Linked DNA regions of Bdellovibrio bacteriovorus. The protein of the gene in region 2 interacts with the protein of the main gene of each other region in a pairwise test. Links are inferred from orthologs where the notes say so. Each region holds a gene or a part of one and is shown on either strand. Other genes may lie near its edges. The genes, in order: rplK and AZI85_RS12260.

Evidence for each region.
Region 1: the proteins of AZI85_RS12260 (region 2) and rplK interact in binary tests that used the Escherichia coli proteins (3 or more experiments, as listed by UniProt). The link is inferred for Bdellovibrio bacteriovorus from one-to-one orthologs.

The regions. Positions count from the first base shown.
Region 1 is NZ_LUKF01000016.1:288,360-295,472, forward strand. The notes cover bases 468-3,317. They hold rplK (50S ribosomal protein L11), read right to left. Parts: upstream 2,179-3,317; coding sequence 1,756-2,178; downstream 468-1,755. Other genes in these bases: rplJ (50S ribosomal protein L10), read right to left, coding at 468-815; rplA (50S ribosomal protein L1), read right to left, coding at 1,039-1,746; nusG (transcription termination/antitermination protein NusG), read right to left, coding at 2,267-2,800; secE (preprotein translocase subunit SecE), read right to left, coding at 2,811-3,188. Outside these bases: rplL (50S ribosomal protein L7/L12), read right to left, coding at 1-225; more of rplJ, read right to left, coding at 291-467; tuf (elongation factor Tu), read right to left, coding at 3,551-4,741; AZI85_RS11140 (TrmH family RNA methyltransferase), read right to left, coding at 5,453-6,352; pyrF (orotidine-5'-phosphate decarboxylase), read right to left, coding at 6,339-7,058. UniProt on the Escherichia coli protein: Forms part of the ribosomal stalk which helps the ribosome interact with GTP-bound translation factors.
Region 2 is NZ_LUKF01000016.1:549,865-555,253, forward strand. The notes cover bases 2,259-5,195. They hold AZI85_RS12260 (50S ribosomal protein L11 methyltransferase), read left to right. Parts: upstream 2,259-3,226; coding sequence 3,227-4,165; downstream 4,166-5,195. Other genes in these bases: AZI85_RS12250 (hypothetical protein), read left to right, coding at 2,259-2,457; AZI85_RS12255 (hypothetical protein), read left to right, coding at 2,557-3,270; AZI85_RS12265 (RsmE family RNA methyltransferase), read left to right, coding at 4,162-4,923; AZI85_RS12270 (RDD family protein), read left to right, coding at 4,935-5,195. In the rest of the region: more of AZI85_RS12250, read left to right, coding at 73-2,258; more of AZI85_RS12270, read left to right, coding at 5,196-5,389. UniProt on the Escherichia coli protein: Methylates ribosomal protein L11.

The DNA.
Region 1 (7,113 bases), 260 kb from region 2 along the record:
ACGAACTTCTTTAATAACGTTGATTTTGTTGGCGCCAGCGTCAACAAGGATAACGTCAAAAGCAGTTTTTTCTTCAACAGCAGCAGCAGGGCCTGCGCCAGCAGCAGCTACAGGAGCAGCAGCAGAAACGCCCCATTTTTCTTCAAGCATTTTTACAAGTTCAGCGATCTCAAGAACAGTTTTTTGAGACAACGCATCAACTAATTGATCGTTAGTTAGAGACATTTTAAAATCCTCCAAAGGATATAAATTTATTGTTAATTCAAATATTCAGCGCCCAAACGTAACTATTACGCTTGTGGAGCTTCTTCAGTAGTAGCACCGCCACCAAGTTTCTCAGCGTAAGCATTTAAGCATCTAGCAAGTGCAGAACCTGCACCCAATAGCGTACCGAGGAACATAGCGCGAAGTTGGTCTTTGCCTGGAAGAGTCGCCAAGAATTTGATCTTAGCATCGTCCAACGCTTCACCGTCCATAACACCAGACTTGATCTGAAGAACTTCAACGTCCTTCGCGAATTCAGCCAATGTTTTTGCAGTAGCGTTCACTTCACCGTAAGAGAATACGATGGCGTTAGTACCTTTCATTGAATTAGCAAATGCCTTTTCAATAGCTGGGTGATCTTTGAACGCTCTTTTTGCAAGAGTGTTGCGGACAACCTTCATCTCTGATTCAGCAGCATTCAATTTTTTGCGCAAAGTAGTAACTTGCTCAACCTTGATGCCTTTGAAGTCAACGATGAAAGCTCCTTTAGCTTTTCCGAATTTCTCCGTGATTAGCTGAATCTCTTGCTCTTTATCTGCGCGAGTGATCATAAGTGAGCCTCCTTTCGTTAGATTCTTTCTACTCCAGTTTTGCTGAAGTAGGTTGTGCGATTCAGGTTGGTTTGGAGTCACCTAGAACTAGGAAACTTTTTGCCTTATCTCGGTAGGCCCCACACCGTCGTGGGATTACATCTACTAAAAGAAACCTACTGTCTCTGATCGCAATAAAAACTTAAGCTCCGATTTGCATCGGAGCTTTTAATTACATTTAAAATTATGCGTTAGTAGCAGTTAGAGCTGCTGCCGCATTTGGCTCAATCTTAACACCAGGGCCCATAGTTGAAGCTACGGAGATAGTTTTAAGATAGATACCTTTAGACGCTGCTGGTTTAGCTTTAACGATAGCACCCAACAAAGTTAGGAAGTTATCGCGAAGTTTAGCATCGCCCATAGATTTCTTACCGATACCAGCGTGAACGATACCTGCTTTATCAACGCGGAAATCAAGCTTACCTTTTTTCTCGGCAGCTACGGCTTCACCAACGTTCATAGTTACAGTACCGATTTTTGGATTCGGCATCAAACCACGAGGTCCCAAGATCTTAGCAACTTTAGAAACAGTCGCCATCATATCTGGAGTCGCGATACATTTGTCGAAATCCAACCAACCACCTTGAATTTTAGCTACAAGGTCGTCAGCACCAACGAAGTCAGCGCCAGCCGCTTTCGCTTCAGCCTCTTTAGGACCTTTTGCGAAAACAACAACTTTAACTTCTTTACCAAGACCGTGAGGCAAAGAGATCGCGCCACGAACTTGTTGGTCAGATTGCTTAGGGTCAATACCCAAGCGCAAAGCTACGTCGATAGATTCATCAAATTTAGCTGGAGCAGTCGCTACCACAAGTTTGAATGCTTCTTCAACAGAGTATTTTTTTTGAGAATCAACCTTCTTAGAGGCTGCTTCGAATTTTTTACCTGCCATACATCACCCCTATGCGATATCGATGCCCATGCTCTTAGCTGTACCAGCAACTTGTGACATTGCGGATTCAACTTTCAAGCAGTTCAAGTCAGGCAATTTCGTTGTAGCGATTTGCTTGATTTGATCGTTATTGATTTTGCCTACTTTGTCTTTTTGCGGTTGTTTGGAACCAGATTCCAATTTCAACGCCTTTTTGATCAAAGAAGACACCGGTGGTGTTTTCGTAATGAAAGTAAACGATCTGTCTTGGTAAACAGTGATGATGATAGGGATGATGCTATCACCCAACGCTTGTGTACGAGCGTTGAACTGCTTACAGAATTCCATGATGTTTACCCCGTGCTGTCCAAGTGCCGGTCCAACGGGAGGAGCTGGATTAGCTTTCCCTGCCGGTATTTGCAGCTTGATCATTCCTGTAACTTTTTTTGCCATGACCCACTCCTGCAAGAGGTTTGTTTAAGAGTGCCTCGACCAATTCGAAGCGACCCGTGCTTAAAGTGCTACCTATGTAGCGCTTAAATTATTGTTTTTCAACTTGAATGTAGTCCAATTCCACTGGAGTTGGTCTACCGAAGATGCTGACAAGGACTTTCAGCTTTCCTTTGTCCTCGTTCACTTCTTCTACAGAACCCTGGAAGTTGCTGAATGGACCGTCAATAACAGTCACATTCTCACCCACAGAGAACTTCACTTTCGGCTTCGGCTTTTCAGCCACGCCCGCCATTTGCTGCGTTACGCGAAGAACTTCAGCTTCCGGTACTTCTGGAGGACGAGTTTTAGTCCCACCCACGAAGCCGGTCACTTTAGACGAATTGCGTACTAAATGCCAAGTCTCATCATTCAAAAACATCTGAACGAAGATATAACCTGGGAAAAATTTACGCGATTTAGTTTGTTTTTGGCCTTTTACAAGCTCAACAACGCTTTCCGCTGGAATAAGGATTTCCCCGAAGAACTCTTCCATTTTATTGGATTTGATCTTTTCTTCGATCGCCTTTTTAGCGGTGTTTTCACAACTTGTTTGAACGTTAACGATATACCACTTTTTGTCCATGGTCCGTTCCTTACTTCATGAGGTAGTTGATAAAGAAGCCAGAAATCAAATCGAATGAGCTGATGATCACGCTAGAGATAAGAACCATCACCACACAAGCGATTGTCATGGCAGTCGTGTCTTTACGAGAAGGCCATACCACCTTACGAATTTCAGAGACAACTTCTTCACCCCAAGACATTACTTTTGGGTTGAATTGAAGGACTGCGAAGACAACCAAGCCCAAAGCCACAGGAACACCGTGACGAACAATGTCTGAGTCCGCAGCTCTTGCTACAACCCCGAACGCGCCCGCGAAAGCCTTGATGAGAAGAGATGTTGTCAAACCGACCAAGATAGCTGCGATGGCAAAGCTGATTGTCAAAATCTTAGAGTTGGCCTTTTCCATAGTTCCTCTTTGTTTGGATTTCAAAATTGGCAGGGGCGGAGGGATTCGAACCCACGACCTAACGATTTGGAGTCGTTCGCTCTACCACTGGAGCTACACCCCTGCGATCTTCTTGATGATAATTAACCAATCCCTTCGTTGCTCGGTCGTCGGCGTACTATCTGTACGCTCTCCTCGGTCGCGCCTCGGGCTTGATTAATTCTCATCAAGAATCTCCTTATTTAGGAGACACAAGTAGCAGTGCTATTGTTAGCATTGCCAAAAATACATCGACGAAGTCGATGTGCTACAAAACACCGCGGGGGACCCTTTTGTCAAGGAGTCCCCCAGGTGATTTTAATTTAGCCTATGCTGCGTTATCGTTATTCAACGATTTCAACAACTACGCCGGCGCCAACTGTACGGCCACCTTCGCGGATCGCGAAACGCAATTCTTTTTCCATTGCGATTGGAGCGATCAACTCAACAGCCAATTCAACGCGGTCACCAGGCATAACCATTTCAGTTCCAGCTTTCAAAGTACAAACACCAGTTACGTCTGTTGTACGGAAGTAGAACTGAGGACGGTAACCATTGAAGAATGGAGTGTGACGTCCGCCTTCTTCTTTAGTTAGGATGTACGCTTCAGCTTTGAATTTTTTGTGAGGTTTTACTGAACCTGGTTTAGCCAAAACTTGACCACGTTCAACTTCTTCTTTTTTAGTACCACGAAGAAGAACACCACAGTTGTCCCCTGCTTGACCTTCATCAAGAAGTTTACGGAACATTTCGATACCAGTTACAGTCGTTTTTTGAGTTGGACGGATACCGATGATTTCGATCTCGTCACCAACTTTAACGATACCACGCTCTACACGGCCAGTAACAACTGTACCACGACCAGAGATAGAGAATACGTCCTCTACTGGCATCAAGAAAGTTTTGTCAGTAGCACGAACTGGTTCAGGGATGTAAGCATCACAAGCGTCCATCAATTTCATGATAGCTGGACGACCGATTTCAGAAGTGTCACCTTCCAAAGCCTTCAAAGCAGAACCTTTAACTACTGGGATTTCGTCGCCAGGGAATTCGTACTTAGAAAGAAGCTCACGAACTTCAAGTTCAACAAGGTCCAACAATTCTTTATCGTCAACCATGTCAACTTTGTTCATGAATACAACTAGAGCAGGAACACCTACTTGACGAGCAAGAAGGATGTGCTCACGTGTTTGTGGCATTGGACCGTCAGCAGAAGAAACTACTAGGATAGCTCCGTCCATTTGAGCGGCACCAGTGATCATGTTTTTTACGTAGTCGGCGTGGCCTGGGCAGTCAACGTGAGCGTAGTGACGTTTGTCAGTTTCGTACTCAACGTGAGTTGTAGAGATAGTGATACCACGTTCTCTCTCTTCAGGAGACTTATCGATTTGATCGTAAGACATCGCCTGAGCTTTACCAGCTGCTGCAAGAGTAGTAGTGATAGCAGCAGTCAAAGTTGTTTTACCATGGTCAACGTGACCGATTGTGCCGATATTTACGTGCGGCTTCGAGCGGTTAAATTTCTCTTTAGACATTATTCCTCCTGCAGAGATTTATTATAAAAGTCGTAAACGCTTTAACTAAAAACTTAACTTCAATTTCCAAATTATCCGAGTAACAAGTGGAGCCCATGATCGGAGCCGAACCGACGACCTCACCCTTACCAAGGGTGTGCTCTACCACTGAGCTACATGGGCAAGTGCATCGCCAGATAAATCTTCTCTTCGTTGCTCTGTCGTCGGTGTGCGGTGCACACCTTCCTCGGTCGCGCCTCGATAAGATTTACCTGTCGAAGCACTTCCTAACAACTTAGAAAACTTATCTCGCGATACCCAACTCTGACAAATTTGGAGCGGGAAACGGGTCTCGAACCCGCAACCCTCTGCTTGGAAGGCAGATACTCTAGCCAATTGAGCTATTCCCGCCCTATCAGAGTGCCCGAAGAAGAGTAAACTCCTCTTCCCATTTTCATCTGGGTTAACATTCAAAATGGTGGGCAGGGAAGGATTCGAACCTTCGTAGACGCAAGTCAACGGATTTACAGTCCGTCCCCTTTAGCCACTCGGGCACCTACCCATTTTGTGAATGTTGACCCAGAAAAAATGGAGCTGGTTATGGGACTCGAACCCGCAACCTGCTGATTACAAATCAGCTGCTCTACCAATTGAGCTAAACCAGCCTTACTGAGATAACCGAAATGTTTTACGGATAAAATCTAAGTCCGTCAAAGATAATTATTTGCCAGATTACGATTTTTTTCGGTTTCCGCGCGGTGCGTGCTGCCTAAGAGTTTCAGTTAACGCCATAGCTGTCGCTACAGAAGCGTTATAACTCGCCGAAGAACTAGCCTGCGGAATGAAAACTAATTCATCACAAAGTCTTTCTGTTGTCACTCTCAAACCTTTGTCTTCCGAACCAATCGCCCAAATAACTTTATCTGGAAGATCCAATTCAAAAATAGATCTTTTTCCACGCGGACTGAGACCAAAAATCCAATAGCCTTTTTTCTTTAATTCTTCTGCATAGTTAGAGAAGTTCGTCGTTTCCACAACCGGAACGTGCTCAACTCCACCACAAGCGACTTTATGAACTGTCGGAGTTAGACCCACCGCGCGATCCTCGGGAATCAATACGCCGTGAGCACCAGTAAGCCAAGAAGTTCTCATAATTGCGCCAAGGTTGTGCGGATCTTCGATACCGTCCAACATCAACACGACAGACTTATCGAAACTATCAAGACCACCCATATCCAAAGTCGGTGCGCCATCGACAAAAATCGCAGCACCCTGTTGGGAAGAACCGAACTTTTCGATCACGTTCTCGGGCTTGATATCCACTTTCACTTTTTTCTCTGTCGCAAACTCGTACATATCACGAAGATCACCGGAATGTTCCCATCCTTGACGGATCCACATGCCTTTCACTTGGTTAGGACGCACGTTTAAGACTTCATTGATCGCATGAGTCCCGATCACGATACGCCAGTCACGCGGAATCTGATTTTCCGAGCGCGCGGCAGGATGAGGACCGCGTCCTTGCTGTAGACGGCCGCTTTGAGGACGACCTCCCCCAGAGGGACGAGCACCGCTTTGTTGCGGACGTTGAGATTGAGAACCACGAGACGGACGAGAATTATTTTTCTTCATAAGCAGCCATTACAAAATCTGTTGCAGTTTCCTTGATGTTATTTGATTCAAGGATGGGTCTTCCAACGACCAGTGCCGAAGCTCCTTTACGAAGAGCTTCTTTAGGACCCATGATACGCTTTTGATCGCCGGAATCCTGCATACTAAATCGAATTCCAGGTGTGACAAGGTAAAGATCGCGGTTTTGTAAAAGGTCTAATTCATGCGGAGAACAAACCACGCCTTGAAGGCCCGAAGAGCTGACTAAATTCACCAGATCGGTCACGTGCTGAGCAATCGGTTGTTCCTTCATATTCCCAGGGACAGAAGCTTGATCCCAAGATGTTAGAATAGTGACCGCCAAAATCTTGAAAGGCCTTTGGCTTTGCAGCTCTTTTTCTACGGCGGCCATCCTTTTTAAGGCTTCGGCTCCACTGAGAGCATGAACTGTGACCAAAGAAGCCCCTGCTTCGAAACTCGCGCGAACGGCGGCCTCCATGGTGGAAGGAATATCAAAGTGTTTATTATCCAGGAAAATCGGGCCCCGTTGTGCCATTTCTTTGACGAACTCCATGCCGTAGCGAAGGCAGAGGCGAGGCCCCAGCTTAAATCCCCCGACGATATCACTAAGATCATCGGCAATTTTTAAAGCCTGGTCGCGAGTGTCGACGTCGAGAGCTAAAATAATCGGATTTCTCATCGGATGAGCGCGAAGATTTTTTTTCAAAGGGAACTCCTGGCATAAAGGATTTTTGAAGTTTCTCATTCGGGGATGAACGAAG
Region 2 (5,389 bases):
ATTCGTTCTCTTAGAGTCGTTACCCGGTTGTAATATATAGAATCCCTCATAATAAACCGATAAGTCTTTAATATGAAAATCTTGAACGTTTCGGTTTTTTTCATGTCTCTAGTAGGGACTGCAACGACCTTCGCAGTTCCAGGTTCTCTAACCTATCAAGGAAGAATTAAAAATTCCGACGGACTTCCACTTGAAGTTAACGGCGTTCGCTTTGAATTTTCCATTACCAATCCCTCGGGCTCTTGCGTTCTCTATAAAGAAATATCTTCGGCGATTGATATGCGCAATTCTTCCGGCGTCTTTGACGTCCCTATCGGCACAGGCACAAAAAATTATCCCGTCGACCCAGGCTTCAAGCTGTTGAATGCCTTTAACAATGCCGTCACGTTAAATTGTGAAGGCGGAGGCACCTACGTCCCTATCGCTGATGACAAAAGACTTTTAAGAGTTCAATTCTATGATGGCACAGGTTGGAAGCTCATCAGTCCCGACAGTGAGATCCGCAGTGTTCCTTTTGCCGGTCACGCACAGTATGCTGAGACCGCGCAAAAACTTGGCTCAAATACAGTCGCCGACTTTATTTTAAAATCCAGTGTGCCTCTTTGTGGTGCTGGTGAGTATCTTCGACATATTGCTCCCGCCGGCACATTTCAATGCACAGTTCCCGTTGTGAATGGAAATGACGTCAGCGGAAATATTTCCGGTAGCTCTGCGGGCTTTACTGGAAATTTAAGCGGTGATGTTTCGGGAACTCAAAGTGCGACAAGCGTTGATAAAATCAAAGGCGTCGCCGTTAATATGACGGGCCTTGCTTCTGGAAAAGTTCTTAAATACAACGGAACAAATTGGGCACCTGCAGATGATACGGATACCAATACCGATGATAAAATCCGCGGTGTCGATGTTTCTGCAACCACGCCGGTCAGTGGACAAGTTTTAGTTCACAACGGATCGGCTTGGGCTCCCCAATATTTTGGCATGGGACAATTGCGATCGACAGTCACGGGCACAGCTCAAGTTCCCGCTTCGTGTTCTACTGCCGATAAAACTTTGACTTGGAATTCAATCACGGACTCATTTGCTTGCACCACGATTGCGATCGCGAACACTCAAGTAACAGGCCTTGGAACAGCGGCTACGAAAAACTTCGGAACCTCTTCAGGAAATCTTGTAGAGCTTGATGGCACCGGAAGGATTCCGGCTTCACTTCTCCCCGCTTCTAGCGGAAACATTCTAGACGGCGGCAACAGCACTGGCGCCACCGTGAACGTCGGAACCAACGACGGACAGGCGCTAAGTTTCGAGACCAACAATTCGGCGCGAATGACTATCACCAGTGCCGGAGATATTGGAATTGGCACGGCATCTCCCGGATATAGACTGCAAGTCAATAAAACTTCCAATGCTACGGCCGCTGGCAATATCGCCGCTTCTTTTAATTTCATGTGGGCGGCACCAACAAGTTCCAGCGCAAGCACTTTTGTCGGTCAATACAACGGCGCTGAAAGCGATGGAACATCCGCCGCTATCACCGGTGGCATTTTAGCGCAGATCAACTACACACATCACAACGGCTCAAACGCTTTAGATAAACTTGTTGCTTCATGGTCCGGTACTTACAATAAATCCTCAGCGACGGTGGGATCCTCACTAGCAGTTCAGGGTGAAGTGAATAACGATGCCTCGGGAATAATTTCGCAAGCGATAGGACTTCACTCACGCGTTAGAAATAACGGCAGTGGCTCAATCACAAATGCTTATGGCGTCTATGTCGATGGCGTGCAAGGAACAAACAAGTGGTCCATCTACACGAATGATCCTACAGTGCCGTCGTACTTTGCCGGTTATGTGGGTATCGGAACGAACTCTCCAACAGCTCCACTGGATGTCGTCGGTGGCTCCGCTTATTTTACGCGCTCTCAGAATGACGCCTGGGGAAGTAACTTTGTTGTTCGCAAAGATCGAGCTGGCGCCATAGTTCAAAACGCAGATGAAGTGGGATACGTGAACTTTGCAGCGCATGACGGATCTACCTACAGAACCGGAGCTTCGATTGCCGCATTAGTTGACGGCGTTCCTGGCCTTAACGATATGCCGACCCGTCTTATCTTCGCCACAACTTCAGATGGTTTCAATGCTCCTGTCGAACGCATGCGAATCACCAGTGGCGGTAACGTCGGCATTGGAACGACGAATCCTACAGAACGGTTGGACCTTGGCGGAGGTAATATCAAAATTGGCCACGAAATCGTCAGTGTAGCCCAGCCTGCGGGGGCCGCAGTAGGTTGGTATTTCGCCAGTTGCCCTGCGGGAAAATATGTGACCGGCGGTGCCTGTACGAGCGGATCTGGATCTATGGTTTTAAATTCGGACCTCACCCAGACTACTTACGGCTGTTATAAGCCGGATACTAGTTCCAACATCGTCGTTAAAGCGATTTGTATGAACGTTCGCTAAACTCAAGTCGAGTCGGGGCCGGCATTTCAGCAACGAGCCTTAAGTTTCATTTTAAGACAGCCGATAAAGCTTTTAGACAAACCATGGAAGGGTTTTCTTATGAAGTTATTAACTCTTGTTCTGCTTCTTGCCGGTTTCACGATGAAATCACAAGCCGCCGATATCGCCATCGTGGATGTTCGCCGCAATATCACGATGTCTGAAGATGACACCGTCTACAAAGACTTCTACATCAACGCGGGTCCCTCTTCAGGATTGAAAAAGAATCTGGTGGTGACAGCCGTTCGTAAACTCAATATTCGTGATGCCAGTGGTGCCAACGCTGTTGGTGAAATCACGGTGCCGGTGGGACAGCTAAAAATCATCGCTGTTTACGACAAAGTCGCCGTGGCTCGCGAGTACACTCTTTTATCTCGTGATGAACTTCCGATGTTAGAGCAAATAGGAATAATGACTGGGGACCGCATCGACCTTCAGGGCTCGTTCATTGATAATTCTAAGCCCAAAGCAAAACGCAAAGTGGCAGAGTCCTCGGGTGAAGGGCCTACAGCATCGGCAACGGTGGTCGCGGTCACTGTCGCTCCTTCAGCAACGGCTTTACCCACAGTGACGGGAGCTCTTTCCCCTGCCACGGCGGCCCCTACTGGAACAAACCCTGTAGTTTCTGCCAACACGAAAGCGAATAGTCTCCTTTCTGCCGCAACTAATAGCAGTTCAGCCTCTGCTGCCCCTGCGGCCGCGGCATCCTCGGCTCCGGCCGGGGAAACCCTTGAAAAAACGGCGGATTCTGGTAACAACACTCTTCATGAGTGACAATTCTTATTTCCGCGTTCGTCTAAGCCAAGTTCCAGCAGAGCTGGAAGACATCATCACCACACATAGTTTTGAATGTGGAGCCTCTGGAGTGACAGAGGCTTTGGCTTTTATTCAGCCAGATCTTACCTACGATCCTAAACTTCTTCACGTCCGCTCTCACGAAGTGGATGTGTTCTTCCCCGAAAAACCAGCACAGAATTTCTTTGATGGCCTTCTTGAAATCAACGGCGGCATCAAATGGAATATCTTTGAAGAAGAAAACAAAGACTGGCTTGAGGAATGGAAAAAAGGTTTTAAACCTTTCAAGCTCGTCGGTGATTTCTGGGTTGTTCCAAGCTGGTTGCAGCCTCCTGAAGAATGCAAACACGCGATCTTTATCGATCCGGGCATGGCATTTGGAACCGGCACTCATGCGACCACACAGATGATGGCTTTCTTTATTCATAAACTCGCTGAAAAATATAAAAACGACGTGAAAGAGTGGGCTCTTCTTGATGTCGGGACAGGCACCGCGATTTTGGCGATGCTTGCGCAAATGAGCGGCATGGGTCTTGTTACTGGAATCGAGATTGATCCGGAAGCACGCCGTGTGGCTCGTGAAAATGTGAAGTTGAATAAACTTGAACAAATCGACATTCCCGAAACACAGATTGAAGATATGCGCTCTCAATACGATGTCGTGGTTGCGAACATCATCGATGGTGTTCTGATCAACATCAAATCGGATCTTCTTCGTGTGCTAAAACCAGGTGGTCATATTCTTCTGACAGGTATTTTAGAAGAACGTGATAACCACTTCTTTGAAAAGTTCATGGAAAACTCAGGCCTCACCGTTCTTCGCCGTTTAGAAAAAGACGAGTGGGTTGGATACTGGGCGCAGTCAAAAGCATGAGACGTTATTGGATAGAGAAAAAAGATTTATTCCAAGATCAGGTGAACTTCACTGGGGACGTCTTTCATCATATTTTCGATGTCTGTCGCCAAGAAGTAGGTTCAAAGTTTGAAGTCCTTACTGAAGACAGTAAAGCCTACTTCGTTGAAGTCACGCAAGTCTCAAAGAAAAATGCCACGGCAAGAATTCTCGAAGAGCGGACGATTCCTCCTTTGAAGGAACCGCATATTCATTTAGCACTTTCTATTTCGCGCTTCCCCGTGATGGATGCCATCATGGAAAAAGCCGTGGAGATGGGTGTGAAAAGCATTCAGCCTTTCTTTTCTGAATTCAGCTTCCTGCGCTCGGGCGAAAAACTTTCTGATAACAAGGTCGAGCGTTGGGATAAGATCGTCCGCTCCGCCACCCAACAATCTGGCCGCGGCGACCTCATGAAAGTTCAACCGGCAATCTCGTTTGAGAAAGTATCAGGTTTGATTAACCGGGACGCTGGTCATGTGGGTCTATTTGCTTATGAGGGTCCGTCGACTCTTAGCATCAAGGATTATGTTCAACAGGTGAAGTCTCTAAACCCTCAAGGCGTCAAAGCCATCTGGATTATCGTGGGTTCTGAAGGGGGATTTTCTCACAATGAAGTCGAAAAATTCCAGGAACTAGGCCTTCGCCCAGTCACCTTGGGACCCCAGGTTTTGCGAGTTGAAACGGCTTGCATGGCTCTGGTATCAGTCCTAAAGTATGACTTTGATCTGATGTGTTGAAAGGAGAGGGAATGGATCCCTTCGAGGAATTTGAGTTTAAGCCGCTCACGGACGGTCTAGGTTTTCACAAAAAGAAAACAGCCGGCGCAGCCAAAGACGAAGCTCAGACAGAAACGTTTTCTAAAAACCGTATGATGGATCAAGGCTTGGAATTGATCGAGGAATCCTCTGTCGATCCTTTGCGTCCTCCTCTTCCACGCAAAAACCGCAACTCTTCAACACAAATCCAACCAACTCCGGGTGCTACGGAAGTGGGTGGTGATGGCTCTGCGGCCGTTGATGAAATTCTTAAGACGCTTCAAAAGAACCGCCGGTTGGATTTCGACAACAGCAAACAAAAAATCTCTCAAACGGCTGTTAAAGAAGAGTACAAAAAAGCGACTTGGAGTTTTTCAGCTGCCATGCTTGATGGCATGCTTGTCGTAGCTTCGAGCCTTCTTTGCATGATCATTCTTTTGGTTATCAC